DNA from 3 places in the Clostridium gelidum genome. Region 3 is predicted to be linked to each of the others. Evidence: predicted binding sites of a transcription regulator. Region 3 holds the regulator's gene; each other region holds the start of a gene.
What was found. Region 3 encodes HrcA, which represses chaperone genes, less so after heat shock. Its sites were predicted from a motif close to TGTTAGCACTCNNNNNNNNNGAGTGCTAACA; they were not measured.

Region 1 (11,244 bases), 1.5 Mb from region 3:
TTAGATAAACATATTGCAGCTACACCATAATCCTGAGAAACAATTATATCACCCTCTTTAGTTTCATTCATCACATACATATCTACACTTTGGAATCCGCTATCAACAACTTTAACTTGTGCATATTCGCTTTGGATAAAATGATGAATATCACAATAAATTATCATTGGAATTTCATGGTTCCTTGCTATTTTTTCAATAATGGAGATGCCTGGACAGGCATCTCCATCAATTATAATTTTCATTTAAATTAAAGTCTCTTTTCTAGTTCTGCTTTAATATCTTCATATCCTGGCTTTCCAAGTAGAGCAAACATGTTTTTCTTATATGCTTCAACTCCTGGTTGATCAAACGGATTTACACCTAAAATATATCCACTTATTCCACAAGCCTTTTCAAAGAAGTAAACCATATATCCAAAGTAATATGGTGAAAGTTCCGGTACATTTAATACAACGTTTGGAACTCCTCCATCATTATGAGCTAATAAAGTTCCTTGAGCTGCTTTCTTATTAACAAAATCCATACTCTTTCCAGCTAAGAAGTTTAAACCATCCATATCATTTTCAGCTGCTTCTATATTGATTTCATATTTTGCTTTTTGTACATTTATAACTGTTTCAAAAAGAGTTCTTCTTCCTTCTTGAATATATTGTCCCATTGAATGAAGATCAGTTGTAAAATCAACTGCTGCTGGAAACAATCCTTTATTGTCTTTTCCTTCTGATTCTCCAAATAATTGCTTCCACCATTCATTAAAGAAATGAAGTGATGGTTCATAGTTTACTAATACTTCAATTACTTTTCCTTTATTATATAAAGCATTTCTAACTGCTGCATATTGATAAGCTTCATTATCTTTAAGAGATGGCTTTGAATAAACTTCTCTTGCATCTGCAGCACCCTTCATCATTTCATCGATATCGATTCCTGCTGCAGCTATTGGTAATAACCCAACTGCTGTTAATACTGAGAATCTTCCTCCGATATCATCTGGAACTGCAAAGCTTTCATATCCTTCTGCATCAGCTAATGTCTTTAAAGCACCCTTAGCTTTATCTGTTGTTGCATAAATTCTTTTTCTAGCTTCCTCTGCGCCATATTTCTTTTCTAAATATGTTCTTAAAATTCTAAATGCTATTGCAGGTTCTGTAGTAGTACCTGATTTTGAAATTATATTTAAACTTATGTCTTTTCCATCTATTGCTTGTAAAAGTTCAGTCATATATGTAGAGCTAATATTATTACCTACATAAAATATTTTAGGAGCCTTTCTTTTATCATTATCTAGTGCATTATGAAAATTATTTGTTAGCATTTCAATTGCTGCTCTCGCACCAAGATATGATCCACCTATTCCAATAACTATTAGGATTTCTGAATCTGCTTTAATCTTTTCTGCTGATTTTTTAATTCTTGTAAATTCATCTTTGTCATAATTTACTGGTAAGTCAATCCAACCTAAAAAGTCATTTCCTGCTCCTGTTCCGTTATGTAACTTATCATGAGCACTTTTAACCATATCCTCCATATAATCAATTTCAGTCATAGCTAAATAAGGTGCAACTTTTGATAAATCTAATGATATCCCTTTATTCATTTTCTATTCTACCTCCATATACAATTAAAAATGTTTTTCTTTTCTAATTATATCACAATTTATAGCAATCTTAACTTATGTTTGTATTTTTTATTATTTGCATAAATATAAATAATAATTCTATTTTCTATATTTCCACTATTAAAAAAAGAGAAATATTTATACAATTCCTCTTTTTAATAGCGCTATTTATTTTTATATAACAATTTTTTGTTTAACAGCAATTTCGTCTGCAGCAACATCTATTTCTTTTTATAAAGCATAAAACTTCTTGTTTCGCCAATTCCTGTCCAGCTTTACACCCTTCTTGAAATCCTTCAACTCGCCCTTTTTCACGACCATCTTTAAATCCATCACAATAGCCTTGCTTATAACCTTCATTGTAAGCATCTGCTAGAACATCAGCAAAACGATCACGATTTCTATGATGGCAATCATTTATTTCATCACTTGATAGATTTCTTCCATCACTGGTTTCAAGTTCATCTACATCATTATTTCTGCATTCCCTTTCATCATTTCTGTTTCCCATATTCTTCTCTCCTTGTTAATTGATTATAATTTATTCAATTAAAAATATTTTCAAATAAAACTTTAGAAGTTTTAACAAGTCTTAATATTATATTATGCTAATTTATTATATTTGTTATTAATCATAGTGAAAAATATACAAGTGCACATATGTATGGAAACTATTGAGGTAATGGACATTAATTTTAATTTTTTCCTTGTTTTATTGAAAAATCACTACCACTCACAATACCTGTTAATGGTTATTAAATATTCCCTACTTACCATTCTAAAAATGTCTTAAAACAAGCGAAAAAGTAGCTACGATATAATATATTTTATATATAAAACGTAACTACTTAAATCATACTTATATTTAATTTTAATCTTTATAAATTATCTAAAATCAGTATCTACCTTTATTCAAACTCTATAGTTGCTGGTGGTTTTCCTGTACAATCATACATTACACGGTTAACCCCTTTTACTTCATTTATAATTCTAGTTGTTACTTTTCCAAGTAATTCCCAAGGAAGTTCAGCTGATTCAGCTGTCATGAAATCACTTGTAGTTACTGCACGAAGTGCTATTGCATAATCATAAGTTCTTTCATCTCCCATTACACCTACTGAGCGCATATTAGTAAGTCCTGCAAAATATTGACCTATTTCTCTATCAATCCCTGCTTTTACAATTTCTTCTCTATAAATATAGTCAGCATCTTGAACGATTTTAACTTTTTCAGCTGTTACTTCACCTATTATACGTATTCCAAGACCTGGTCCTGGGAACGGTTGTCTATAAACTAAATTTTCAGGTATATCAAGTTCTAAACCTGCTCTACGTACTTCATCTTTAAATAATAATCTTAATGGTTCTATTATTTCTTTAAAATCTACACAATCTGGAAGTCCTCCAACATTATGATGTGATTTTATAACTGCAGATTTACCAAGACCACTTTCAATTACATCTGGATAAATAGTTCCTTGTACTAAGAAATCAACTGATCCTATTTTCTTAGCTTCTTCTTCAAATACTCTGATGAATTCTTCACCAATTATTTTTCTCTTTTGTTCGGGTTCTTCTATTCCAGCTAATTTTTCATAAAATCTTTCTTGTGCATTTACACGAATAAAGTTTAAATTGTATTGTCCATTAGGTCCAAATACTTCTTCAACTTCATCTCCTTCATTTTTACGAAGTAAACCGTGATCAACGAATACACATGTTAATTGATTTCCAATAGCTTTCGAAAGCAATACTGCTGCAACAGAAGAATCAACTCCGCCTGATAATGCACATAACACTTTACCATTTCCAACTTTTTCACGTATTTCTTCAATTGTCTTTTCAACAAATGAGTCCATTTTCCAATCTCCAGAACATCCACAAACATCATATACAAAGTTTGAAAGCATCTTTGTTCCTTCTTGTGTATGCATTACTTCTGGATGGAATTGAACTGCATATAAATTCTTTTCTTCACATTCCATACCTGCAACTGGACATGCTGGAGTGTTTGCAACTATTTTAAAGCCTTCTGGTGCTTTTTCTATGTAATCTGTATGACTCATCCAACAGATTGTAGATGGTGATACACCGTTAAAAATCTTTGATTCTATGTTAACATCAACTTTTGTCTTCCCATATTCACTTACAGGAGCTGTTGAAACTTTTCCTCCAAGAACATGTGACATTAATTGTGAACCGTAACATATCCCAAGTATAGGAATTCCAGTTTCAAATAATGTTTTATCACATAAAGGAGAATCTTCGCCATATACACTATTTGGGCCACCTGTAAATATTATTCCCTTTGGATTCATTTCTTTTATTTTATCAACACTTAAGGTATATGTATGAACTTCACAATACACATTGCATTCTCTAACTCTTCTAGCAATTAATTGATTATATTGTCCGCCGAAATCAATAACTAAAATTAATTCTTTTTTCATGCTTTCCTCCTAAAAAATTATTCTACTTGTATTATTAACTAAATACCTTAATTTATCAATACAAAATACAATTTTTTATATTTATGTACTTTGTTAAAGGTTAAAAGCTTATATCATCTAAAGACGGCGGGTTTAAACCACGCGCATAGAAATTAAAATTGTACATTGTGCATTATTTAAACAGTAATTATTTAGGTTAATCAATAATTAACAACTATTGTCCTACACTATAATTAGGAGCTTCTTTAGTGATATTAATGTCATGTGGATGACTTTCTCTAAATCCAGCCGATGTTTGAACTACAAAATTAGCTGTTTCATATAAAATGTCAAAGTTCTTTGATCCTAAATATCCAAGTCCTGATTTAATTCCCCCTATTAATTGGAAGATAGTATCAGCAACATATCCCTTATAAGCAATTCTTCCTTCAACGCCTTCTGGAACTAATTTTTTATTACCTTCTTGGAAATATCTATCCTTAGATCCACATTCCATAGCAGCTAAAGATCCCATCCCTCTATAAACTTTATAACTTCTTCCTTGATATATTTCCATTGCCCCTGGTGCTTCTTCACAGCCTGCAAGTAATGATCCCATCATTGCAACAGATGCTCCCGCTGCTAATGCTTTTACTATGTCTCCTGAATATTTTAGTCCACCATCTGCAATTACAGGAATGCCATATTTTCTACCTATTTCCGCACAATCCATAACAGCTGTTAATTGAGGAACTCCAACTCCGGCAACTACCCTAGTAGTACAAATTGATCCTGGTCCAATACCAACTTTAATACAATCTGCTCCAGCTTTTATTAAATCTTCTGTAGCTTCAGCTGTAGCAATATTTCCAGCTATAACTTGAAGATCAGGATATGCTTTTTTAATTTGCGAAACTGCATCTATAACACCTTTTGAATGTCCATGTGCTGTATCAAGAGTGATAACATCAACTTGAGCTTTAACTAGTGCTTCAACTCTTTCCATCATGTTTCCAGTAACACCTACTGCTGCTCCACATAACAATCTACCTTTATCATCCTTTGCAGCATTTGGGAACTTTCTTACTTTTTCAATATCTTTCATTGTGATTAAGCCTTTTAAATATCCGTCCTTATCAACTAGTGGTAATTTTTCAACTTTATGTTTCTTTAAGATTTCTTTAGCTTCTTCTACTGTAGTATTTTCTGATGAAGTTATTAAATTATCTTTTGTCATTACTTCTGAAATCTTTCTTTGAAAATCTGTTTCAAAGATTATATCTCTGTTAGTTATTATTCCAATTAATTTTCCATCTTCAGTTGTGATTGGAACTCCTGATATTCTATATCGTGACATTAAGTTTTCTGCATCTTGAATAAGATGATCTTGTGATAAGAATATAGGATCCGTAATAACTCCATTTTCCTGTCTCTTAACTCTATCAACTTCTTTTGCTTGTTCCTCAATATCCATATTTTTATGTATAATCCCAATTCCGCCTTCTCTTGCAATCGCAATAGCCATCTTTGATTCAGTTACTGTATCCATTCCAGCACTTATTAAAGGAATATTTAACTTTATTGTTTTAGTTAAGTATGTTTTTGTACTTACTTCTCTTGGTAATATATCTGATTTATTAGGTACTAGTAATACATCATCAAAAGTGTACGCAGTTTTAATTATTTTTGCCATTATAAATCCCCCTTAGATTTGAATTATTTATTTCATTTTTTCTATTTTATGACTTTAAAGTTGCATATTTTAATCTATTTTTATGTATAAAAAAAGCACATTAACCTTCTAAGTGATGTTAATATGCTAATAAAAATCTATATTTAGCCTATACCAATATCACTCATAGTCGGAAATTTACGGCTTCCGCTAGATACTCCTTGCCATATTCAAGGTATATACGAGTTTTTAAATGTGCTATGTTTTGAATTAAAACTATTATAATGTATGTATAATGTAAAGTCAATAAATTTGAAATTAAAATTGCAATTTCAGTATTGTTATCTATGCTTACATCATACATATCTTTCATTCATTTTTCTGAGATAATGAAGTTGTATTCGTTATTGTTTCCGTTTTTAGCATGTCATTATCCCCTTCTATATCAAATTCTCCACCATTAACAATAGCACGACATTCACTTAACGTAGTATCCTCCGGTAAGTTCTTCAAGCTATTTTTATCTAAATACTTACTCAATCCAGCTGTAGCTTTCATGTATGAGACTGTTTTAACTTCTTCTAACAAATTGTTTTTTAATTTATATGATTCAGCTGCCATTACAACTTTTCTACATTGATCCACAACCTTAACCTTTTTAGCTTCTTTTATATATCCATTTACATTAGGTAAAATTGCAGCTGACAAAATTCCTATAATTGCTATTACTGCTATTATTTCAATTAAAGTAAATCCCTTACTCTTTCTACGTTTATTAAGAATTACTTTTCTACAAGCGTTTCTAATTTTTTCTTTTTTAATTATCACTTTTATAATCTTAATATTATAATAATTTTTCATTAATAATCCACCTCACATCTTTTTTATTATCTAAATTATGTCTATTCCATGATTTCTTATACACACTATTAACATAATTTCTAGTAATTTTTGATTAGAGATATTATCTCAATGATATTTATACTAATATTATATAGATATCCTATATAGCTTAATATTAGAATATCTATATTTGAAAATAGAATAAGGGTAAGCACTTATAGTAAATGCTTACCCTTTTAATTATTAGAATATTTCTTTATTTATAAATTATCTTAGTACATTCCATCCATTCCCATGCCTGCCCCACCTGGCATTGCTTGTTCTTTTGATGGAATATCAACTACTGCAACTTCTGTTGTTAAAAATGTTGAGGCTACTGATGCTGCATTTTGAAGTGCTGATCTAGTGACCTTAGTTGGATCTACTATTCCGCCCTTTAACATGTTTATATATGTTCCATGTAATGCATCATATCCTATTCCTGGTTCGCTACTTTTAACTTTTTCGATTATTACTGATGCTTCAACTCCTGCATTAGTTGCTATTTGTCTTACTGGTTCTTCTAATGCTTTAACTATTATATTTATACCAACTTGTGTATCAGGAACATCTGAAGTTAACTTAGCAACTTCATTCATTACATTGATATAAGCAGTTCCACCACCAGCTACTATTCCTTCTTCAACAGCAGCTTTTGTTGCAGCTAAAGCATCTTCAATTCTAAGTTTCTTTTCTTTAAGTTCAGTTTCAGTTGCTGCACCAACTTTGATTACTGCAACTCCACCAGCTAATTTAGCTAATCTTTCTTGTAACTTTTCTGTATCAAATTCTGAAGTTGTTTCTTCAATTTGAGCTTTTATTTGGTTAATTCTTTCTTTTATAGAAGTAGAATCACCTTTACCATTAACTATAACTGTATTTTCTTTACTTACTTTAATACTATCAGCTGTACCTAACATATCAACAGTAACTTCTTTTAAATCTCTTCCTAATTCTTCAGCTATAACAGTTCCACCAGTTAATATAGCTATATCTTGTAACATTTCTTTTCTTCTATCGCCAAACCCTGGAGCCTTTACAGCTACACACGTAAATGTTCCTCTTAGTTTATTAACTACGAGTGTTGCCATTGCTTCACCTTCGATGTCTTCAGCAATAATTAATAATTTCTTGCCTGCTTGAACTATTTGCTCAAGTATAGGTAAAATTTCTTGAATACTTGTAATCTTCTTGTCTGTTATTAATATATATGGATTATCTAAATTAGCTTCCATTTTTTCAGTATCTGTAGCCATATAAGGCGATACATATCCTCTATCAAATTGCATTCCTTCAACTACATCTAATTCTGTTCCCATTGATTTAGATTCTTCTATAGTAATAACACCTTCATTTCCAACCTTCTCCATAGCATCTGCTATCAACTTACCAACTTCTTCATCAGAAGCTGAAATTGCTGCAACTCTAGCTATATCTTCTTTACCTTCTACTTGCTTAGAAATCTTTTGAATTTCTTCTACAGCTTTATCTACAGCCATTTTAATACCTGTTCTAATTAAGATCGGATTAGCTCCAGCTGTAACATTCTTTAATCCTTCTCTAATTATAGCTTGTGCTAGTAGTGTTGCAGTTGTAGTTCCATCTCCAGCCACATCATTAGTTTTTGTTGCAACTTCTTTAACTAATTGAGCTCCCATATTTTCAAATGGATCCTCTAACTCTATCTCTCTTGCAATTGAAACTCCATCATTTGTTATTAATGGTGAACCAAATTTTTTATCTAATACAACATTTCTACCTTTAGGTCCTAAAGTAATCTTAACTGTATCTGCTAATTTATCTACACCTATTTGCATAGATCTTCTTGCATCTTCTCCGAATTTTAACATCTTAGCCATTTATATAACACGCTCCTTATAATAATTTATTTTATTTTCTGATTATCTTTGAATTTTCAACTTAAATTTCAAATTATTTATTCAACTATCGCTAGTATGTCTTCTTGTTTTAATATCGTATATTCTTCTGTATCTACTTTTACTTCTGTACCAGCATACTTAGAGTATAAAACCTTATCTCCAACCTTAACTTCCATATCTACTCTTTTCCCATCTACAATAGCTCCAGGGCCTACTGCTACAACTTCTGCTTCTTGTGGTCTTTCCTTTGCAGTACCAGTTAAGACTATCCCGCTTTTTGTCTTTTCCTCTGCCTCTAATTTTTTAATTACTACTCTTTCACCAAGTGGTTTAATGTTCATGAAAAACCCTCCTTATAATATATACCTTATTTTTATTTTTTTGTTAGCACTCGTCAATGTTGAGTGCTAATATAATTATAATATCCCTTATAGTCATATAATTCAAACATTACTTCTAATATTATATCCCTTTTTTCAGCGAATATTACTCATTATGTTAAATTATATCGCATTTGCTTAAATTTTCTCCATTTTATCGTGATTATAAATATTTTTTAATTAAAAACTCCAATCAAGTAAATCATACTGATTGGAGTTTTACTTCTTTAGTTATATAAAAAGACAACAACCCGTCAAAGAGGCAAAATAAACTAGCATCTTGACTTGTTATTTTTTAAGTCCTAAATATTATCTTTCTAAGTTTATATCATGATATTCTTCTATTGTTTTATTAGATAATACACTCTTAATTGTTCCTTGTTGATTTATTTTTGTAAATGGTGCTTTAGCTTTCATTACTGATACAATCTTAGCAGCTCCATTTATACAACCACCTTCACACATCATACCTTCAATAAAATTTCCATCTAATTTACCAACCTTAGCCATAGTCATAGTCTTCTTGATCTCTGCTCCACCCGAAATTTTAACTGGCTTAAAGTCTACATCAACACCTTTTTCTTGTACGTAGTTTTCTATAGCAGCAGTTAATCCTCCACCTAAAGCAAAATTTCTACCAAAGATTGAAGCCTCATCAACTACTATATCTTCACATGTTGTAGGATCTATTTCAAACGCATCAAATAAGGCTATTAATTCTTCAAAAGTTAATACATAATCAACTGAATCTTTTATAGAATCTATTAACACTTCATTTTTCTTAGCAGTACAAGGTCCTATGAATACTACTTTAGCATCCTTATCTTTAGCTTTTATATATCTACCTGTAGCTACCATTGGCGAAACAGTTCCTGAAATTCTTTCAGCTTGATCTGGCATGATTTTTTCAATATAACTTAAGAATCCTGGGCAACATGAATTAGTCATATAGCTATCGCCCTTTTCCATTCTCTCTACAAATTCATTACTTTCATGTACAGTAACAGCATCTGCTCCGCATGCTGCTTCTAACATATCTGTAAATCCTAATGCTTTAATTGCATTCTTAACTTGTCCATAAGTTGTCTTTGGTCCAAATTCTCCAGTTATCGCTGGTGCTACTACAGCATAGATATTGCCGTTTTGTGTTAATCTATTAACAACCTTGACGATTGAACTTTTATCTTCTATAGCTCCAAATGGACACGCTGACATACAAGCACCACAATTTACACACTTATTTTCTTGAATTTCAGCACTGAAATCTTCTACGTTATAGCTTAATGCCCCTGTTGGACATGATTTCTTACAAGGTCTCATATCTTCTGCAATAGCATTGTAAGGGCATGCCTTATTACACATTCCGCATTCCTTACATTTATCAAGATCAATATAAGCTCTTCCATCAACATATGTAATCGCTCCAAAATTACATGAACTTTCACACTTATGAGCTATACAATTTCTACACGCATCAGTAACTTGAAATTTCTTTGTTGGACATCTATCACATGCTGTTTTTATAACATATAATATTTGCTTTTCTTCATCTATATCCACTAGTTCTTGTGCATTCTTACCACTTGGCATACAACCGGCCGCAAGTTTTGCTCTTTCTAAAACTACATCTCTTTCGTGTTCAACAGTATCTCTATAATTTGCAATTTCTCCTGTAATCATATCATAAGGAATTTTCTCTATTTCTTCTTTGCTGATTTTATTTTCCTTTGCTAATACTGCAACTCTAGTAAGAACCTCATGTTTTAGTTTTAAAAGTTGATTATCAAATTGAAACATTATGCACACTCTCCCATGAATAATTTTATATTATTTTTTAGCATGAGATAATTATAACATATTATTGTTAAAAATATAACAAGTATTATGTAGTTTAAATTTTCTGAATTTTCCAATTTTTATTTTAATTTGTATCTACTTAGTTTTAATATTTTTCAATCTTTACTCTTCAATTTTTATTTTATTTTCCCGTGCATAATAAAAAAGATATTGTTGTGCAAATCCAGCTACTTCACCGAATTTACTTCTTGCAAAAATTCTGATTTTATTTAAAGATGAATCCTCTGCTCCATAAAAATGAATCATAGCTCGTTTAACCCATACATCTACTGGAAATGCTGAAGTCTTTTCCATAGAAAATAACATTATGCAATCAGCAACCTTAGCTCCAACACCCTTAAATTCTTGTAGCGCATTATGACATTCATCATCATTTAAACTTTTTATATAATCTAAATCGTATTTCATAGATGAATTTTCTTCATCTATATTTGAATTCCCTTTTTCCATTTTAGAACTATATGCATTTTTAATTGTATCAATTAAGTATTTACTTCTAAATGAAGCTCCTGTTTCTTGTATT
Region 2 (11,244 bases), 2.6 Mb from region 3:
TTCGAGGAACCAAATGAATAAGGAAGTTAACTCGTATTCACGAGTTAACTAAGTTCGAGAACCCAAATACAAGATTTGGACTCTCACTTATCACTTATCTACTATAGTAAAATAACTTTCCTTAAAAGTTCATTATTTCTCTTTATAAATTCATCCATTTCATTTGCATCTAATTCTTTATTAGCAATCTTAGCTAAATCTAAAATATGTTCACAAATGAATTTAACTTCATCTTTTTTAGCATCATCTTTAGAAACTTCTACAAGCTTTTTAATGATAGCATTTTTGCTATTTACAACTAAAGTCTTTTCTTCATCAAACATCCCTGGAAAGTTCATTCCTGATTTTGCATACATCTTACTCATTTGAGCCATTCTTCTTGATTCTTCTGAAACTATAATAAGAGCCGAAGTATCTTCATTTTTTAATCCTTCAACTGATAATTTAGCAATCTTTTCTCCTAAAGCATTTTTAAATACATCTTCGATTTCTTTGTTTATTGCTACTTGAGTTTCATCATTTTCATCTGTTTTACTTCCGAGTGTATCAGAAATATCAGAATCAATTCTATTAAACTTAACTCCTGACTCATGCATTTCTAAGAATGAAATAAAATGATCATCTATTGTACAATCAAATATTACAGCATCTAGCTCATATTCTTTAAACATCTTGATATATTGAGATTGTTGTTTTTCATCATTAGCATAAAATACTTTGTTTTCATGCTTTTCTTTATTAGCTTCAAGATAATCTTTTAATGTTACAAATTCACCTTTTAAATTTTTAAAGATTATTATTTCCTTAATCTTTTCATAGAATTTTTCATCTCTTAAACAGCCATACTTAATAAATATTTGTATATCTGGCCAAAATTTATCAAACTCTTCTCTACTATTTTTAAATAAGTCTACTAATTTATCTGCAACCTTCTTAATTATATGATTAGAAATCTTTGAAACTTCCTTATCATTTTGAAGGAAACTTCTTGATACATTTAAAGGAAGATCTGGACAATCTATAGTACCCTTTAATAATAGTAAGAATTCTGGAATTACTTCTTTGATATTATCTGCAACAAATACTTGATTATTAAATAATTTCACTTGTCCTTCAGTTGCTTCAAATTCATGTGTTAATTTTGGAAAATATAATATCCCTTTTAAGTTAAATGGATAATCCACATTTAAATGAATCCAAAATAATGGTTCATTAAAATCATTAAATACTTTTCTATAAAAATCCTTATATTCTTCGTCTGTACAATCTTTTGGAGCTTTAACCCATAAAGGCTTTGTATCATTTAACGATTTTGGAGCTTCTATTTCTACTAATTCTTGATATTCAGTTCCATCTTCTTTTTTCTTTGTTTCATATTTAGGCTCTTCTTTTGGTTTATTTTCATCTTCTAAATATATTTCTATAGGTAAGAATGAACAATATTTCTTTATTATTTCTCTAACCTTATATTCTTCCAAAAATTCTGCACTATCATCATTAATATATAATGTTACAGTTGTGCCTCTTGTAGTCCTTTCTTCTGAAATAGATATTTCATATTCAGTGCCACCTTCATCACAAATCCATTTTATTGGTTCAACTTCATCTTTATATGATAATGTGTCTATTTGAACCTTATCAGAAACCATGAATGTTGAGTAAAAACCAAGTCCAAAGTGACCTATTATATCCTTACCTTCATCCATCTTATCTTTATATTTCTCTACAAAATCTGTTGCCCCTGAAAAAGCAACTTGAGTGATATATTTTTTAACCTCTTCTTCAGTCATTCCAATACCATTATCTATAAATTTAAGAGTTTTCTTTTCTTTATTTACAGATACTATAACTTTATATTGTTCATCTTCTTGTGCAGTAGCTTCTCCAAATGAAGCTAACCTTTGAAATTTACTAATTGCATCGCATGCATTACTTATGACTTCTCTTATAAATATGTCTTTGTCAGAGTATAGCCACTTCTTAATAATAGGAAATATATTCTCTGTATCAATTGAAATATTACCATTTTCTTTTATCACTTTATAACCACTCCTCGTTTCTTTTTACTAAAAAATATTTTAGACCAAAGAGTACGTATTGTCAAATTATTCTTGCTAATTTGAATAACTGTAAGTATCATATAATGAATTAATTGAATAATTACAATTTAATAAATAAAGAACTATTGACATTCACGCTACGTGAAGGAGTAAAGTAATCTTGTAAGGAGGTGAACACATGGAGTACACAGTGCAAAAACTAGGCTGCTTGGCTGGGGTTAGTACCAGAACTCTTAGATATTATGATGAAATAGGAATTCTTAAGCCGGCAAGAATTAATTCATCCGGTTATCGAATTTATGGTCAAGAAGAAGTAAATAGATTACAGCAAATATTATTTTACAGAGAATTAGGTGTGAATTTAGAAAGCATAAAATATATAATCACATCCCCGACCTTTGATAGTGCAACTGTACTGAAAGAACATCGTGAAAAGCTTCTTGCAAAACGAAATCAATTAGATATTTTAATAGCTAATGTTAATCAGACAATAGCTGAATCAGAAGGGAGAATTATAATGAGCGATAATGAAAAATTCGAGGGATTTAAACAAAAACTTATTGATGATAATGAAAAAAAATATGGTGCAGAGATACGCGGAAAATATGGCGATAATGCAATTGATTCGTCAAATAAAAAATTAAAAAACATGACTAAAGAGCAATATGATGAATATGATAAGCTAGAGAAAAGCGTAATTGATACACTTATGGTTGCATTTGAAACTAAAGATCCAGCAAGCGACCTTGCACAAAAAGCTGCTGAATTACATCGTACTTGGCTTAGTTATTCTTGGAATAGTTACTCAAAAGAGGCCCATGCAGGACTTGTACAAATGTATGTAGATGATGAAAGATTTACTAAATATTACGATAAAGAACAACCTGGTTTAGCCATCTTTTTAAGAGATGCAGTTTTCATTTATACAGGAATGAAAAAATAAACCCAATACAAATTATAGGCAGTCTAACTATGGACTGCCTACTCTCAGTATATTAATATAAGTCAATCTTTCTCATAACAAAGAAATCAACAAAGAAAATTTAATCCTTATATAGTCTTATGTAGTTATAATTAGATTTCTTCTATAATTCTTTCTACCCATTTGCACAAGTCAACAGAAGCCTTTTTAGCAGTTTCCACTACTCTTTCATGTGAATGCTTAACCTTTTGTATGCCCGTTGCCATATTAGTAATACATGCTATTCCAAGCACATCCATACCTAAGTAATTAGCTACTATTGTTTCTGGCACAGTTGACATACCAACTGCATCAGCTCCATGTCTTCCAATCATTACAATTTCAGCAGCTGTTTCATAATATGGTCCCATAAATCCTGCATAAACACCCTCACCATATTTTATCTCTAGCTCATCTGCAATCTTTTTAGCTTTGTTAATAAGCTCTATCTTGTAAGGTTCTGACATATCAGGAAATCTTGTTCCTAATCTTTCATCATTTACGCCGATTAAAGGATTATCTCCAAATAAATTTATAAAATCATTAATGATCATTAATGTTCCTGGTTCAAAACTTTTATTAATTCCACCGCAAGCATTAGTTACAATAATTTTTTCAATACCTAATTGTTTCATTACATATATGGGATATGTAACTTCTTTCATTGTATATCCTTCGTAATAATGAAATCTTCCTTGCATAAGTAGCACTTCTACCCCATTAATAGTACCAAACACCAATTTACCTTCATGACCTTTAACTGTTGAAATTGGAAAATGGGGAATGCTTTCATATGGTATATTTTCTGCACCTTCAACTGAATTAATCAAATCCCCGAGTCCTGATCCAAGTATCACTGCAATTTTAGGGTTTCTATTTATTTTGCCTTTTATATAACCTACTGATTCCATTATTTTATCGTACATCTAATTTCCTCCTTGTATGCTGATCTTAAGACCACTTATATACTATATAATGTACAATACTTGAATAAATAAATCTATATTATTCAGAAAATTAAAAAGCACACTAAAATCATTTCATTTTAGCATGCTTTAATATTTTGAAATTTAAGTCTGTATGTTTAAGTTTTATTCCTCGTCTTTTGTTTTTTCTTTGCAACAAGATTCTTTATCTTTTTTAAAATTTATTTTTGATACTATATCAGGCACCATATTAATAAGATTATCCAAGTTATTTTGGCCTTTTATAGGAAGCATAGTTACCTCATCCTTTTTGATTACTAGGATCGCATTTGGTGATATTCTAGCACCCATTCCTCCACCTGAACCATCTCCAGTCATTCCTTTATTATCACCGCCAGTTCCGCCACCTGCTCCGCCTCCAAACATAACGCTTATAATAGGTACAAGAGTTACTTCCCCTACAATAATAGGTTCTCCTACAACTGTTTCTGTCTTTATGAATTTTTCCAAATTAGTAAATAGTGAATCAAAACTTTCTTTCATTGAATTATTTTCCATGATTAATTCCTCCTAAATTTTTTATATTTTCTAATCTCTAATATCTAATACACCTGCTTTAACTAAAAAGTTTCAGCAGCTTTTGACTTTTTAAATAATTTTTGTCTTACATCTTTTTTTATGATTAGCTTAAGCGTTCTATAGCCTATGACACAAACTTTTATATCTCCATATATTTCAGCTTCAATATTAATATTTTCTTTTTCAAAATCTGGATTTACATAAATTTGTGCACTTGGAACTGCTCCTTTTATTATACTTATCACCCCCAAAAGCATTCCAGTTAATGAAGGGTCTTCAAATCCATACACTCCACTTATCTTAAAATATTTAGGTTTTACAATGTTAAGAATATCTTTAAAGTACCTAAATAATTCTATCATTAAGTTCATCCCTATATCTCTTTTTGAGTTAGATTCGTTTTTTTTATTTTTGTTTTTCTTTACATTATTTTCTTTTATAAACTTCTTATTATAAATGTTTAATCCACAAATAATTATTTTCATTTCTGGTTTATCTTCAGATTTGTAAATAATAATTCTAATTAATCCAAAGAGCCATCTTATCTCAGCTTTCCCCTCAGCGCCATCATTTATTTTGCCATTTAGAAAATAATCAAAGGGAATAAAAAGTACCAATATTAGTACTGATAATAATATACACAGTAATATAAGTAATATTTTAAAGACTATAAGCAAAACTGTCATATCATTACACCACCTTAAAAAGCTTAAGAATCTTTATTTTAGATATCTTTTTATTATAATATTTTTTTGCTGGCTTGCTTATTAAATCCACAGCTTTTGTTAAATTTTTTTCAATAAATTTATTATACGGATTATTGTATGGAACCTTATATGCATCCATAATAGTCTTTTTTATTAACTTCATATCTTCATTATAATTATGATTTTTTAGCTTTACATCCTCATTTTCCATTTGATTTATGCAGTTCTCTACTAATAATTGTGACAAGCTTGATAATCTATCTGGTATTGGCATTTCAAATTCAAATTCATTAAGTTCTTTATCAAGCTTTTTTATTAACTCTAATTCCTTTTTACATTCAGCGCAAGACTTCAAGTGTTCCTGTGCAAAAATTTTTTCAAGAGGTTCTATTGTATTATCTGCTAAAGAATATAATAACTGTTGATCAAATTTACAACTCATGTCTCCACCTCCATTATAGTTTTAAGTTTATCTTTCAAGAGAGCCTTAGCTCTATAAATTTCTGTTTTTACCGTTCCTAAAGGCTTGTCTAAAAGCTTTGCAATTTCATTATAATTAAGATTTTCATAATACCTAAGAACTATAACAATTCTATATTTTTCAGGTATTTCTTTCAAATTACTTTTTATTATATCCTTAATTTCCAATTTTATAATTTCATCTTCTACATCATCTTCCGAAACCAAAACATCTTCTAAAGTTATATCATTATTTATGCTTTGATTCAATGATACAACATTATTCTTTATAGTTCTTTTAAAATTTAAACATGTATTTACTGAAATTTTTCTAATCCAAGGATGAAAAGGTAGACTATCATCAAATTTTTTAATATTATTGAACACTTTTATGTAAATCTCTTGTACTAAATCCAGTGCATCCTGCTGATTCTGTGTATAACTATAGCATAAGTAATATAAATATTTTTCGTACATCTGAAATAATAACTTAAAAGAATGCTTATCATATTTTTTACACTTTACAATAAGTATATTGTCTACCTCCAAATTCACCCCTCCTTTTTATGAAATAATAACCAGTAAATTCATATGTATATTATAACAATACACCTATGTTATTTAAAAAGTTTCATATTTTGTTAAAATATTTGATTAAATTTCTAATTAATAGCTACTTAATTGTTTTAAATATAGCAATAGAGGTATAAACTAAATCAGTTATCTAAAAATGCTTTTACCTAGATTTTCACGCCAGCCAACTGGTTGTGTAGTTTTCGCATCGGTGTCGCTGTTACCTTCATTAGTTGCAGTATTTCCAGACACATATGTTAATAGTATTGACAGTCTAATAATTAAATAAAAATCCTCCACAAGATTTTACTCTAATGAAGGATTTAAAAGTTCATTTTTCAAATGTAAATTTTGGACTCTTAGAGGAAACTCGACTCGCATTAGTCGTTGAGTAAGTTCGAGGATCCAAATTAAAATTTGGACTCTCACTTATCACTTATATTCATTATTAGCTATATTTTTATAAGCTACATATGTTGCATATAAATATCCACCATAAACAATAAGCATTATAAGTGCTGTTACTAAAATTGACGTAAATTGATTTCCTGTACCTAGAGCAATCAAATATGTATTAACTACACTAATTCCTACATATGAGTGAACTATTGATAGTGCTAAAGGTAGTGCAAAAAATATTGCTACTTGTTTAAATATACTTTTATTAATCATATTTTTTGTAGCTCCAATTTGTCTTAAACATTTATATCGTTCTATGGACTCATTACATTGTGATAATTGTTGAAGTGCAAGTACTGCTGCACTTGACAATAGGAGTACTATCCCTATATACACAGCTATAAATAATATCATTGCAGATAGCCCTCTGCTAGCATCATATGCCATTTCTCTAGTTAAACCATAAATAGTATAATTTACTTTTTTAGATTCACTATTATCGAATGTAGAATTGTTAAATATAGTTGTTAACTCGTTTTTAGCTTCTTCTTTGTTATTCCCTGAAAAATTCAAATTCAAAACTTCTTCTGATGGCTCTAATCCTGCTACTAAATCATCTGTGACTATTAAAGTAAACATATTGTCGCTTGTAGGTGATGTTGAAAGGGCTTCAGTTTCAATTTTCTTTTCTTTTATTTTAAATTCTTTATCACCTATTTTTATTGAATTTTCTTTTTCAATAAATCCTTTTAATATTCCTTCTATTGGTGCATAATTAGAAGCTATTACTATTTCGTCATTTTTTAAATCTATACTTGTTTCTCCTTTTAATTTTCTCATGCTATTATACTCGGATAATTTAATCATACTTATTTTCTCAAAAATTTTTATATTTAAAGTTTGTTTTTCACCATCAGTCGTTGCATATTTATCTAATAAATCTTTAGTACTCATATCATATTGATATTGTCTAAGTATAGTATAGTCTGAATTATCCTCTAAATTGTAATTTAATTGTTTTAATGCATCAACAGGTGAAATTATATTACTACTCTTCTCATTATCAAATACCTGCAACGATGCATCAAAAGGTGTTTGATTTTTTAGTGTACCTTCCAATGAATTCTTTACAGCTAATCCAGTTGATAAAGTTCCTATTGTTACAAATAGCATCAAACAAATTATTGTCATTGATATAAAATTAGTATTAAATTTACTTGAAATCTGCCTTATGCTAAAGATATTTAATCCATTCAAATATAAATTCTTATTTTTTTGAAATATAAAAAATACAACTGAAGCTATTCCATAAAAGAAAAGTGCTGTACCTATTATCCCAAATACTATAGAAAGTTTAAATCTATTGTCATAGAAATCTAATCCAGCCTTATTAACTAAATAATAAGCATACCCAAGCACTACTAATGAAACCATTAGTATAAATGTTGCTAAATAAGGATTTCTAATCTTTACCTCTTCATTTTTCTTATTTGCACACAGAAGATCAATTAATTTATATCTTGAAATAATAAATACATTAAATATCATAACTAGTAAATACATTATCCCAAAATATAAAATTGTTTTTAAAATTGAACTGGTTGAAATAACAAAACTATATTTTGTCATTTGCATAGCAAAAAGCTTAGCCGTAAATATTGACAGTACTTGTGCAAATAATAATCCGAATATAAGCCCTGCAACAAGTGATATTATTCCAATATATAAGGTTTCAAAAAATAATATCTTTGACATTTTTCTTTTTGGCATACCTAATACCATATATATACCAAATTCTTTTTTCCGTCTATTAATTAGAAATTTAGTTGCATATATTATGAGTCCTCCTAGAATAACTGATACACCAATTGATATAACTGAAATCATTTGCCCCATAATTTTAACATATTCAGTTTGACCTTTATTCATATCAGCCATTACAGATTGTGAATCAATAGAATTAAAGCTATAAAATATACATACTGCAAAAGTTAGGGTTAAAAAATAAATAGTATAATCTTTAAAACTTTTTTTTACATTATTTAGTGCCATCTTAGAATACATCTTTAGAGTCACCTCCAAGAAGAGTAACAATATCTATTATTTTATTAAAAAATTCCTTTCTAGAATCTTCTCCTCTAATCAGTTCATTGAAAATCTTACCATCTTTTATAAATAGTATTCTACGGGAATAACTTGCAGTAAAAGCATCATGGGTTACCATTAAAATGGTTGCTTCTAGTTCTTTATTTAGTTTTTCAATAGAATTTAAAAGTAATTTAGCTGACTTTGAATCTAGAGCACCGGTAGGTTCATCTGCTAGAATAAGTTTTGGGTTATTAACTATTGCCCTAGCTGCTGCTACTCTTTGCTTTTGCCCTCCTGACATTTGATATGGATATTTATTTAAAACATCCAATATATCTAAACTTTTGGCTGACGACAAAACTAATTCATCAACCTCAGACCCCTTTTTTCCTCCTATAGTCAGCGCTAGTGCAATATTCTCATATGCAGTTAAAGTATCTAACAAATTAAAATCTTGAAATATAAATCCTAGCTTATCTCTTCTGAATTTTTCTAGTTTTTTACTTTTTAATCTTGTAATATCATCTTCATCAATTATAATAGCCCCTGTGGTTACTTTATCTATTGTAGATATACAATTTAAAAGCGTAGTCTTACCGCTACCTGATGGACCCATTATTCCAACAAATTCGCCCTTTTCAACCTTGAAACTTATATTATCAAGTGCCTTTGTCACATTTTCTTTATTTCCATAATACTTTTCTACATTTTGTACATTTAATATGTTTTCCATAAACTTTCCTCCTGATTTATCATGTAGTTAGGATTGTTTAACCCTATAACTATATTCTAATCCCTTGTATATTTTTCTCATATTGAAGTATCTTTCAATCATCTTACATTATTGTAAGATAATAATGTAAAAAGAGGTAGCATTTTATTTTTGCTACCTCTAAATTATTTATAAATTTATATATAAAAAAGAGTTATAATATAAATATTATAACTCTTGAAATAAACAAAAACTATCTTCTGTTATTTTGTTGCTTTCTAGCTCTTCTACAATCAGGACATCTTACTGGTTCGTTTTCAAATCCTTTTTCTTTGTAGAATTCTTGTTCTCCAGTTGTGAATACAAATTCGTTTCCACAATCTTTACATACTAATGTTTTATCTTCCATATTAAATTCCTCCTTTTATTTTAAAGATTAATTTCGATCCATATAATTCTCTAAAAGGAGAAATGTACTTATCTATAAAAAACCTTTTTCATTACAATATTTATTATATCATGTTCAAAATAAATTGCAAGCATTTTTTATGCTCTAAATCTATTTTTTATGCTCTAAATCTATTTTATTTATCTATAAAAATAAAATAGATTATTTTCTTCTAACATCTAGCAACTTTCTTCACAGATTTCATAATTTGCTAATCTTGTAGAAAATAGCAAACTAAAAAAGGGTTATAATATAAATATTATAACCCTTGAAACAAACAGAAACTATCTTCTGTTATTTTGTTGCTTTCTAGCTCTTCTACAATCAGGACATCTTACTGGTTCGTTTTCAAATCCTTTTTCTTTGTAGAATTCTTGTTCTCCAGTTGTGAATACAAATTCGTTTCCACAATCTTTACATACTAATGTTTTATCTTCCATATTAAATTCCTCCTTTTATTTTAAAGATTAATTTCGATCCATATAATTCTCTAAAAGGAGAAATGTACTTATCTATAAAAAACCTTTTTCATTACAATATTTATTATATCATGTTCGAAATAAATTGCAAGCATTTTATTTTATAGATTATTTAAATTTTACTTTCCAACTCATTAATCTCATTCTAATCTTTATAAAAATCATCCTATAATAATTTTATTTAGCAGTGCAGAAACTGAATTATTATTATCAATGTCTGCCAAATTAACATCAGTTTTAGTTGAATTTTCATCAACGCTTTTCGAATTATTATCTACTTGATTAGTTGATTTTGCTTCTTTTGATGTACTATTTTCTTCTCTTTCAGTTTTTTCTCTTTCTCTGTTTTGTTCCTTAGCTGCTGCTAAAAGTGATGGCGCATTTTGTTTTATGTATTCCAATTCTTCACAACTAACATTCTCACCCCGTGCTATTTTTGCAGCTATAGTATATACACTATATTTTTTCCCTTGTTGCACTTGAAGTTTTTTAATAATTTCAAGAAAATCTTGTTTTTCTTCTTCAACCATTGTCTTGTAAAATTCATTTTTAGTAAATTTATTATTAATTTCAATTTTCATTACACTTCTCCCTTCGATCACATTCATTATTAAACTTATCGAATTCATTTCCATAATATTTAGGAGTTGTATAAAAATAGGAGTAATTTCATACAAATTATTTTAAACTTGTATAATTCCCAATTGGAAAAATGATATTAACTTTTGTTCCTTCTCTTTCTATAGAACTCAAATGTATTCCAAGTCCTAATTTTTCACAAAGCTTTTTACACAGATAAAGTCCTATACCAGTAGATTTTCCATATTTTCTTCCATTTTCTCCTGTGAAGCCT
Region 3 (11,244 bases):
CTGCAAGACCAGAAGAAATTAAAAAAGAAATTGAAGATGTAATAGGAATAGACGCATCAGAAGCACCAATGATATCTGCCAAGACAGGACTTAATATAGGCGATGTGCTAGAATATATTGTTAAGAACATACCGTCACCAGATGGGGACGAAGAAGCACCTTTAAAGGCATTAATTTTCGATTCATATTATGATAGCTATAAGGGTGTTGTGTGCATAGTAAGAGTAATGGATGGAAAAGTAAAAATTGGAAGCAAAATTAAGCTTATGGCGACTAATAAATTTTATGAGGTTACAGAAGTAGGTGTATTTACTCCTGGAGTACTTCCAATTGATGAATTAATAGCAGGAGATGTTGGATATGTAACAGCGTCAATTAAAAATGTTAGAGATGCTAGAGTTGGCGATACAATAACAGAAGCTAATAGACCAACACAAAAGGCACTTGTAGGTTACAAACCTGCTATACCAATGGTCTATTCGGGAATATTTCCAGTGGATGGAGCAAAGTATGATGAATTAAGAGAAGCTCTAGAAAAATTGCAAATAAATGATGCAGCATTAAACTTTGAACCAGAAACATCGATGGCCTTAGGGTTTGGATTTAGATGTGGATTCTTAGGATTATTGCACATGGAAATAATTCAAGAGAGAGTTGAAAGAGAGTTTAATTTAGATATAATTACAACTGCACCATCAGTTATATATAAAGTAATCAAAACAGATGGTGAAATATTAGAAATAACAAATCCAACTAATCTACCACCTTTAACTGAAGTGGATTATATGGAAGAACCAGTGGTTAAGGCATCTATAATTACTCCGAAAGATTATGTTGGATCGGTTATGGAATTGTGCCAAGACCGAAGAGGCGTATATATTGATATGGAATATGTAGAAGAAACTAGAGCAGTTGTAAAATATGATATTCCACTAAATGAAATAATATATGATTTCTTTGACACTCTAAAATCTAGAACTAAAGGATATGCATCTTTAGATTATGAATTAAAAGGATATATTAGAACTAAACTAGTTAAGTTAGATATATTATTAAATGCTGAGATAGTTGATGCATTATCAATGATAGTTCCAGAGGAAAGAGCATATCATAAAGGACGAGGAATAGTTGAAAAATTAAAAGAAGCAATTCCAAGGCAAATGTTTGAAGTTCCAATTCAAGCAGCAATTGGTGGTAAGATTATAGCAAGAGAAACTGTAAAGGCTATGAGAAAAGATGTATTAGCTAAATGTTATGGTGGAGATATTTCAAGAAAGAAGAAGCTCTTAGAAAAGCAAAAAGAAGGAAAGAAGAGAATGAGACAGGTCGGATCTGTTGAAGTTCCACAAGAAGCATTTATGGCAATCTTAAAGGTAGATTAATCAAGTGAAACTTGATTCAGGTGGGGTTTGATCCCCATCTGAATCTTAGTTGAACTTATCTAGGAGCGTGCAGCCGTTATCTCCCACTTTAAGAAGTGGGAGTGTTACGGATGCTAGCTATCAGATAAATATAATGGGGTATTTCATACATATAAATTAGGGGAATTAATCAAAATTCCAATTGAGTATAATAAAAAAATATAAATGTATGAAAGAAAAATATATTAATTTTAAGGAATTATTTGTATAATAATAATTAGTATTATACAAATAATTTTTTGTTGATAGAAATTTAGGAGGGGTTTGAATGTTTTTAAATGAATTAAGTAAAAATGAAGGAATTGCTTTTATGCAATTGGTCAAAGGTCTTGCAAATTCAGACAATACTTTCGCAAAAGAAGAAAAGAATCTTTATACTGATTATCTTGAGGAACTAAGTATAAAAGAAAATGAAATACCAGACGCAAATTTAAATTCCATATATGAAAAATTAAAAAATTCTTCTGAAAGAAAGAAAAATATTATTTATTTTGAGTTAATAGGTCTTGCGCTTATTGATGGAGAATACGATGAAAAAGAAGTGGAATTTTTAGAAGGAATAGGCGGAAAATTAGAGATAAAACGTGATAAAAGAATATCTTTTGCTAATTATTTCTATAACTTCGTAGATGTATATGGCTTTTCAGTTGTTGATGCAGAAAGCAAAATTAATTTACTAAAAGAACAAGCAGAAAAATTACTAGCATAAATAAGTTCACAATATGCGGATATTGCGGATTATTTAAAGTGCGGCGATAGCCCTCCGAAAGAGAATACAAACATGTTCCGCAGGACTAGAAAAACTTCGCTGGGTATATCTAAATGGAACAACTTTCCATTGAGATATGCCATCAGCTCATTTTTCAATGCCTGCTCCACACGTATGTATTCTCTTTCTTTGTATAGGAATAAGGCAAAATCAAAAAAATAACAAGTCAATATGCTAGTCTATTTCGTGTCATACTTCGTCAGTATGTTCACATAATAGCCCGCTATGAGGTAAACATACTTCCTCGTCTGACGCAAAATATACATCGAATTTTGGACTTGTTATTTTCTTTCATATGCCTAACTGCAATAGCATGACCGTTATTTCGGTAGTTTGTACAATTAACCTGAGTATTCATTAGGGTTAGCTATGTTACGCAATACCTATCAAAAAGAATTTTTAGGAGGATTATAATGGGAGAAATATCTTTATATATACATATTCCATTTTGTAAACAAAAATGTCTTTATTGTGATTTTCCATCTTATTCGGGAAAAGAAAAATTTATGGATGAATATGTAGATGCATTAAATAAAGAAATATTACAAAAAGCTAAAAAATATAGTATAAATAGCATATTTATTGGTGGTGGGACGCCTTCTTACTTAAATGAATCAAGTTTACAAAGTTTATTAGATACTATAAATAAATTAAATTTAAAGGAAAATTTGGAATTTACTGTTGAATGTAATCCGGGAACGTTGAATAAAAGAAATCTGGATATTATGAAAAAATATAATGTAAATAGAATCAGTATGGGGTTGCAATCCACAAAGAACTCTATTTTAAAAGAGATTGGAAGAATACATAGTTATGAGGAATTTAGAAACAACTATTATTTAGCTAGAGATATAGGATTTGACAACATAAATATAGATTTAATGTTTGGATTACCAAATCAAACTATTGAAGATTGGAAAGAATCATTAACGGAAATAGCAAAGCTTGAACCGGATCACATATCAGCATATAGCTTAATAATTGAAGAAGGAACACATTTTTATAATTTATATGAAAAAGATAAATTAAAGTTACCCAATGAAGATATAGAAAGAATGATGTATTTATCAACTAAAGATATTTTAAATAAATATGGGTATCACCAATATGAAATATCTAATTTTGCAAGGATAGATAAAGAATGTTTTCATAACAAAGTTTATTGGAAATGTAATGAATATTTAGGATTAGGCGTGTCAGCTAGTTCGTTTGTAGATGAAAAGCGGATTAAAAATATAGATGATATTGAAAAATATATAGAGAAGATTAATAAAAATGAAACTGTAATAGAAGAAATTCATGAAAATGACATAAATGATGACATGGAAGAATTTGTGTTTATGGGACTTAGAATGATTGAAGGAATAAAAATAAATGAATTTAAGAAAAAATTTAATAAAGATATATATGAAGTCTATGGAGATATAATTGAAAAAAATATAAAAAAGGAATTATTAATTTGTAATTCGGATAAACTATTCTTAAGTTCTAGAGGCATGGAAATATCTAATTATGTAATGAGTGACTTCATATTATCATAGAGAATTTATACTAAAAATATTAGAATAAATATCTAAAATTTGTATATGAAAATAAATAATATAGAAAATTAAAGCAAATAGGAGATATAAAGAGATAAAGTGATGAAATTAAATTATTATTACCTGTAGAAAGCTATAATAAATAGAATTGGAATTGACAAAAAACATCAAAAATAATATATTAAAAACATAGTCATTAGCACTCGAGGTTAATGAGTGCTAACAAAAAGAGGTGAAGTTATGAGTATTGATGGAAGAAAAATAAAAATACTTCAAGCTATTATCAATGACTATATTCGTACAGGAGATCCTGTAGGCTCAAGAACAATTGCTAAAAACTATAATTTAGGTATCGGTTCTGCAACTATAAGAAATGAAATGGCCGATCTTGAAGATATGGGATACTTAGAACAACCTCATGCTTCTGCAGGAAGAATTCCTTCTAGTAAGGGATATAGATTATATGTTGATAAACTTATGGATAGTCAAAGGCTAACAGTTGAGGAAGATTTGAAAATCAAGCAATATATAATTGATTCAGCAATGCTTGAAGTAGATAAAATTGTAAGGCAAACTAGTGCATTGTTGTCAGAGCTTACTAAATTGACTTGTGTGATTGAATCGCCATCAGTTAAAAAGAGTTTTGTTAAATCAATTCAGCTTATCAAGGTTGATGAATATAATTTAGTATCAGTTTTTTTAACAGATACTGGATTTATAAAAAATCATATGCTTAAGTTGAATAGTGGAGTTCCTAAAATTGAAACTTTAATGAGAATAAATCAAGTTATTAATAACAGATTGGTAAATCTCTCAATAGAAGAAATTAATCTAGAAGTAATTAATAATCTTAAAAAAGATTTAGGAGAATATGAAGAAATATTTAATGCAATTCTACCAGTTTTGTATGAGACATTAAATTCTACAGATTCGTCAGAAGTATTTATGGAAGGAACAACAAATATATTCAATTATGCAGAATATAACGACATTGATAAAGCTAAAGAAATATTATCGCTTTTTAATGATAAAAAATCTATAATGGATCTATTTAACCCACAGGATAATATTACAATTAGTATAGGCGATGAAAATTATAGAAAGCAAGCTAAGGACTGTAGTATAATATCTGCTGAATATTCTTTTAGAGATAGACCAATTGGTAAAATTGGATTAATTGGACCTAGAAGAATTAATTATTCAAAGGTAATAACAATTATGGCGGAAGTCATAAAAGAACTTAATAATATGTTAAGTAATGAAAAAATATAGATGTAAGATTTAAAGAGAAGAGGTGTGTTTTTAGAGCTATGAAAAAAAAGAAAGATATAAAAAATGAAGAACTAAATAATGAAGAAATTAAAGATGAAGCAGTAACTGAAAAAGAAACACAAGGAACTGTGAATAATGACCAAATGGAAAACGAGGAATCTAGTGAAATATGTGATGAAGTCTCTGAAAATGATGAGACTACAGAAGATGATGAACTAAATATAGTAAAAAAACAAAAAGAGGAAAATAAGAAATTGCAAGAAGAATTAGATGCGACTAAAGATAGACTTTTAAGAGTGACAGCTGAATATGATAATTATAGAAAAAGAACTACTAAAGAAAAAGAAGGAATATATAGTGATGCATATGTAGATGTATTAAAAGAAATTGTTCCAATTCTTGATAACTTAGAAAGAGCTATTGCAGCTGATGGAAGTGTAGAAGATTTGAAAAAAGGAATTGAGATGACAATAAAAGGGTGTCAAGATTCATTTACAAAGCTTGGAATTGAAGAAATAGATGCTTCTGGAGAATTTGATCCTAATGTTCACAATGCAGTAATGCATATAGAAGATGAAAGCTTAGATAAAAATGTAATAGCAGAAGTATTCCAAAAGGGATACAAAAAGGATGAAAAAATAATAAGACATACAATGGTTAAAGTAGCTAATTAAAAATTTATAGAATGTAAAAAAAATTAAATAAAAAATTTAAATTAAAATAAATTAATAAAGTTTTAGGAGGAATAATATATTATGGGAAAAATTATAGGAATTGACTTAGGAACTACAAATTCATGTGTAGCAGTTATGGAAGGTGGAGAACCAACAGTTATTGCAAATGCAGAGGGATCTAGAACTACTCCATCAGTAGTATCATTTCAAGCAGGTGGCGAAAGATTAGTTGGTCAAGTTGCAAAAAGACAATCAATAACAAATCCAGACAAAACAATTATCTCAATAAAGAGACACATGGGAACTGGATACAAAGTTGATATAGATGGAAAAAACTATTCACCACAAGAAATTTCAGCTATGGTACTTCAAAAAATTAAAGCAGACGCTGAAAGTTATTTAGGTGAAACAGTAACTCAAGCAGTAATAACTGTACCAGCTTACTTTAATGATAGCCAAAGACAAGCAACTAAGGATGCAGGAAAAATTGCAGGTCTTGAAGTTTTAAGAATAATAAATGAACCAACAGCAGCAGCATTAGCTTATGGTTTAGATAAAACAGATAATAATCACAAAATATTAGTTTATGACTTAGGTGGAGGTACTTTCGATGTATCTATTCTAGACCTTGGAGATGGTGTATTCGAAGTATTATCAACTAATGGAGATACAAAGCTTGGTGGAGATGACTTTGATGAAAAGATCATGCACTACATTGCAGACACATTTAAATCAGATAATGGAATTGACTTAATGCAAGATAAAATGGCACTTCAAAGATTAAAAGAAGCTGCTGAAAAAGCTAAGATTGAATTATCATCATCAACTCAAACAAATATAAACTTACCATTTATTACAGCAGATGCAACAGGTCCAAAACATATAGATTTAACTTTAACTAGAGCGAAATTTAATGAAATTACTAGTGACTTAGTTCAAAGATCAATTGAACCAATGAAAAAAGCATTAGCTGATGCTAAACTTTCATTAAGTGATATTGAAAAAATAATCTTAGTTGGTGGATCAACAAGAATTCCAGCAGTAGTAGATGCAGTTAAGAACTTTACAGGAAAAGAACCATCTAAGGGAGTTAATCCAGATGAATGTGTTGCAGTTGGTGCAGCTATTCAAGCAGGAGTACTAACAGGAGAAGTTAAGGATATAGTATTACTTGATGTTTCTCCATTAACACTTGGAATTGAAACAGCAGGTGGAATAGCTACTCCATTAATCGAAAGAAATACAACTATTCCAACAAAGAAGAGCCAAGTATTCTCAACTGCTGCAGACAGTCAAACATCAGTTGAAATCAATGTAGTTCAAGGTGAAAGACAAATGGCTATGGATAATAAGTCACTTGGACAATTTACACTTTCAGGAATAGCTCCAGCACCAAGAGGAATTCCTCAAATCGAAGTAACATTTGATATAGATGCTAATGGTATTGTTAAGGTATCAGCTTTAGATAAAGGAACTGGAAAGCAAGCTAATATCACAATTACAGCTTCAACTAACTTAAATGATGATGAAGTTGATAAGGCTGTAAAAGAAGCTGAGAAGTTTGCAGAAGAAGATAAGAAGAGAAAAGAAAAAGTTGAAACTGCAAACACTGCAGATCAAACAATCTATCAAATAGAAAAAACACTAAGTGAAGTTGGAGATAAAGCTACAGAAGAAGAAAAAGCTGGAGTTCAAGCTAAGATTGAAGAGCTTAAGAAGATTAAAGATAGCGATGATGTAGAAGCTGTTAAAGCTGCAATTGAAGCAGTAAACCAAGCATTCTATCCAATAGCTACAAAGATGTATCAACAACCAGAAGGCGCAGAAGGTGCAGGATTTGATCCAAATGCATCAGCTGGTAATGCTCAAAGTGCACCACATGATGATAATGTTGTAGATGCAGATTTTAAGGTAGATGAAGACAAATAGGATAAATAGGTTGTACTAAACACTAGTTATCTAATATAATGGGATAGGGAAGGCAACTCGTCTTCCCTTTTCTAAAGTATATAATTGGAATTTATATATACTTAAATTAAAAAATAAAACCAGGTGGTGAATATAAACAAATGGCAAGTAAAGACTATTATGAATTACTTGGACTTCAAAAGGGTGCAGGTGATGATGAAATAAAAAGAGCCTTTAGAAAAATGGCAGTAAAATATCATCCAGATAAAAATCAAGGAAATGATGAAGCCGAAGAAAAGTTTAAAGAAATAAATGAGGCTTATCAAATTCTTTCAGATCCAGAAAAGAGAGCTAAGTATGACCAATTTGGATCAGCTGCTTTTGATGGTAGTGGAGGCTTTGGAGGCGGAGGCTTCGATGGCTTTGATATGGGTGGTTTTGGTGATATATTCGAGTCATTCTTTGGAGGTGGCGGAGGAAGTTCTAGAAGAAAGAATGGACCAGCACGTGGAAGCGACCTTGAATATGCAATGACATTAACTTTTGAGGAAGCTATATTTGGTGTTGAAAAAGAAATATCAATTACTAGAAATGAAAATTGTGAACACTGCAGCGGAAGTGGTGCTGAACCAGGAACTAATGCAAAAACTTGTCCAACTTGTGGTGGGGCAGGTCAAGTAAGAGTACAAAGACAAACTCCTCTTGGAAGCTTTGTTTCAACATCAACATGTGATACATGTAGGGGTACTGGTAAAATAATAGAAAAACCATGCTCACATTGTAGAGGAAAAGGTAATGTTAGAAAGACAAGAAATATAAAAGTTAACATACCAGCAGGTGTTGATACAGGAAATGTAATGCCACTTAGAGGACAAGGGGAACATGGATTAAGAGGTGGAAGTCCTGGAGATTTATATGTGAAAATTAATGTGGCGCCATCAAAAATATTCACAAGAAAAGGAAATGATGTGTATATAGATACTCATGTTTCTATGGCTAAGGCTGCCTTAGGTACAGAAATAACTGTAGCTACAGTAGATGGGAATGTTAAATATAATGTTCCAGCAGGTACTCAATCAGGAACAATGTTTAGATTAAAGGGCAAGGGTATACAAAGAGTTAATTCAAGTGGAAAAGGAGATCAATATGTAAAAGTTGTAGTTGATATTCCTAAGACATTGAATAAGGAACAAAAAGAAGCATTATATGAATTAATGAGAGCATCAGGTGAAGAATTTGATGAAGCTAATGCTCCTAAGAAAAAATTATTTGGGAAAAAATAAATAATAAAAATATATACGTAAAGAGACTATTTTTAATAGGGATAAAGTTTTTATCGTTATTTAGATAGTTTCTTTTTTGCATAAAAAGTTAAGAAACATGAATGAGTATACTTAATTATTTTAGAGAAATAGTATATAATAAAATGATATATTGCCAGTAATTTATATATATATGAATGTGATAACTTTTGTGAGATTCATGAAGTGGTAGCAATAAGATTCGTCGTAAAGTGTAAAAAGATAACAATTAATAGTTAACTCTGAACTCATAACTAAATTAAAGGGGGCTTTAAAATGGGGATAAGAACTAGAAAAGTAGTGATAATAGGAGCTGGACATGTTGGATCTCATTGTGGATTTGCACTAGCAACTCAAGGTGTTTGCGATGAGATTATAATGGTAGATATAGATGAAGCGAAAGCTAATTCGCAAGCAGTTGATTTAAGTGATGCTGTAGCATATTTACCGCACCATGTTGAAACAAGACAGGGTTCACTTGAAGAATGTACAGATGCAGATATTGTTGTAATAAGCGCAGGACCATTACCAATGAAGGATCAAACTCGTTTGGATACATTAGAAGCAACAATAAAAATTGTTGATACAATAATTGATCCAATAGTTAAATCAGGATTTAAAGGTATAATTGTGTCTATTTCAAATCCGTGTGATGTTATAGCACATTATATTTGGAAGAGAACAGGTTTCCCTAAAAACAGAGTTATAGGAACCGGGACAGCTTTAGATTCATCTAGGCTTAGGAGAATATTAGCAAGTGAAATAGGTATAGATCAAAAATCTATACAAGGATATTCTATGGGAGAACATGGTGATTCTCAAATGGTTCCATGGTCTCATGTATCTATAGGAGGCAAGCCATTATTTGATTTAATTAAAGAAAAACCAGACACATATGGAAAATTAGATCTACCAGACATAGTTAAAAGAACAGCTTATGCAGGCTGGGTAGTGTTAAATGGAAAAGGATCTACTGAATTTGGAATAGGAACTGCATTAACAGAAGTAGTTAAAACAATATTCCATGATGAAAAGAGAATTTTACCATGCTCTGTTTTATTAGAAGGAGAATATGCACAAGAGAATGTGTTCGCAAGTGTGCCGGCTATATTAGGTAAAAATGGAGTAGAAGGAATAATTGAAATAAATTTAACACAACAAGAACAAAAAGAATTTGACAATACTTGTGGGATATTAAAAGATTATATAGAGAAAGCAAAAGCACTTTAAATTCACCAATTTAATGCAGGTATTGTAGAATAATCAAAGTATTTTACAATACCTGTAAATTTTGCAGATAAAAATTGCAATATAAATTTTTATAGGTATAATTATTATGAATGCTAAGGCACATTCATAAAAATAACAAGTCAGCATGCTAGTCTATTTTTTGTCATACCACGTCGGTATGTTCACCTAATAGGCCTGCTATGAGGTGAATATATCTCCTTGTCTGACAAAAAATATACATCGCATCATTGGCTTGTTATTTTCTTTCATGTGCCTAAAAGATGGAGTGAATTAACATGAGAATGAGAAAAAAACCGTGGGCGAGACCTGAACTTGAAAGTTGCAACTTTTTTGTTATAAGTCCTAAAGAATATAAAGGTAAATGGAAAGAATTATTTGGAAATGATAAACCTATATATTTAGAACTTGGATGTGGAAAAGGAACCTTTATAGCAGTGCATGGCTCTGAAAATGCTAGTATTAATTATATTGCAATTGATATAAAAGATGAAGTTTTAGGATTAGCCAAGAGAAATATCGAAGAAGCATATAATGAAAAAAATAAATGTGTAGATAATATTAAGCTAATGGCTCAAGAAATAGGACTTATTAATGAAATCTTAAATGAAGAAGATTTAATAAGCAAAATATACATAAACTTTTGTAATCCGTGGCCTAAGGAAAAAAATAAAAAGAGAAGACTAACACATACAAGACAGTTGAATCAATATAAGATATTTCTAAAAGATAATGGGGAAATTTATTTTAAAACAGATGATGATGAATTATTTGAAGAATCACTACAATATTTTAAGGATGCTGCGTTTAAAATTAAATATATAACTTATGATCTTCATAATAGTGATTTTGAAGGTAATGTAGAAACAGAACATGAAAAGATGTTTACAAAGCTGGGAATAAAAACTAAATTCTTAATTGCGATTAATGCACATTAAAAGAAATAGCTAGTTGAATAATTTATATAGATAATTTATAATGCCGAGAATTTTAGAATTTTAGAATTTTAGAATTTTAGAATTTTAGAATTTGCTTAAAAAATCCGGGTTAGAGGGATTAATGGTTAACAAAAATATTATTGTATTATAAAATGAAGGGATGATAAACATG

Region 1: groES (co-chaperone GroES) is a predicted target of HrcA. The motif match lies at 8,867-8,897, and genes of this name have one in related genera.
Region 2: htpG (molecular chaperone HtpG) is a predicted target of HrcA. The motif match lies at 2,042-2,072, and genes of this name have one in related genera.

What each region holds. Positions count from the first base shown of each region.
Region 1 covers NZ_AP024849.1:451,768-463,011, reverse strand. Annotated here, with positions in the region: gene psyc5s11_RS02105 (YaiI/YqxD family protein) at 1-245, opposite strand, end outside; gene psyc5s11_RS02100 (glucose-6-phosphate isomerase) at 251-1,600, opposite strand; gene psyc5s11_RS02095 (hypothetical protein) at 1,815-2,132, opposite strand; gene guaA (glutamine-hydrolyzing GMP synthase) at 2,530-4,071, opposite strand; gene guaB (IMP dehydrogenase) at 4,286-5,743, opposite strand; purine riboswitch at 5,890-5,987, opposite strand; gene psyc5s11_RS02080 (prepilin-type N-terminal cleavage/methylation domain-containing protein) at 6,092-6,583, opposite strand; gene groL (chaperonin GroEL) at 6,838-8,463, opposite strand; gene groES (co-chaperone GroES) at 8,541-8,825, opposite strand; gene psyc5s11_RS02065 (4Fe-4S dicluster domain-containing protein) at 9,174-10,661, opposite strand; gene psyc5s11_RS02060 (DNA-3-methyladenine glycosylase family protein) at 10,824-11,244, opposite strand, start outside.
Region 2 covers NZ_AP024849.1:1,562,345-1,573,588, reverse strand. Annotated here, with positions in the region: gene htpG (molecular chaperone HtpG) at 102-2,039, opposite strand; gene psyc5s11_RS07005 (MerR family transcriptional regulator) at 2,239-3,003, shown strand; gene psyc5s11_RS07000 (purine-nucleoside phosphorylase) at 3,135-3,947, opposite strand; gene psyc5s11_RS06995 (GerW family sporulation protein) at 4,113-4,505, opposite strand; gene psyc5s11_RS06990 (DUF2953 domain-containing protein) at 4,568-5,212, opposite strand; gene psyc5s11_RS06985 (anti-sigma factor family protein) at 5,217-5,675, opposite strand; gene psyc5s11_RS06980 (RNA polymerase sigma factor) at 5,672-6,247, opposite strand; gene psyc5s11_RS06975 (hypothetical protein) at 6,413-6,565, opposite strand; gene psyc5s11_RS06970 (ABC transporter permease) at 6,698-8,728, opposite strand; gene psyc5s11_RS06965 (ABC transporter ATP-binding protein) at 8,718-9,485, opposite strand; gene psyc5s11_RS06960 (zinc-ribbon domain-containing protein) at 9,718-9,873, opposite strand; gene psyc5s11_RS06955 (zinc-ribbon domain-containing protein) at 10,197-10,352, opposite strand; gene psyc5s11_RS06950 (hypothetical protein) at 10,553-10,972, opposite strand; gene psyc5s11_RS06945 (sensor histidine kinase) at 11,070-11,244, opposite strand, start outside.
Region 3 covers NZ_AP024849.1:4,989,212-5,000,455, reverse strand. Annotated here, with positions in the region: gene lepA (translation elongation factor 4) at 1-1,382, shown strand, start outside; gene psyc5s11_RS23065 (hypothetical protein) at 1,690-2,130, shown strand; gene hemW (radical SAM family heme chaperone HemW) at 2,604-3,731, shown strand; gene hrcA (heat-inducible transcriptional repressor HrcA) at 3,972-5,003, shown strand; gene grpE (nucleotide exchange factor GrpE) at 5,042-5,677, shown strand; gene dnaK (molecular chaperone DnaK) at 5,759-7,606, shown strand; gene dnaJ (molecular chaperone DnaJ) at 7,747-8,868, shown strand; gene psyc5s11_RS23035 (L-lactate dehydrogenase) at 9,163-10,116, shown strand; gene trmB (tRNA (guanosine(46)-N7)-methyltransferase TrmB) at 10,413-11,072, shown strand; gene prmA (50S ribosomal protein L11 methyltransferase) at 11,242-11,244, shown strand, end outside.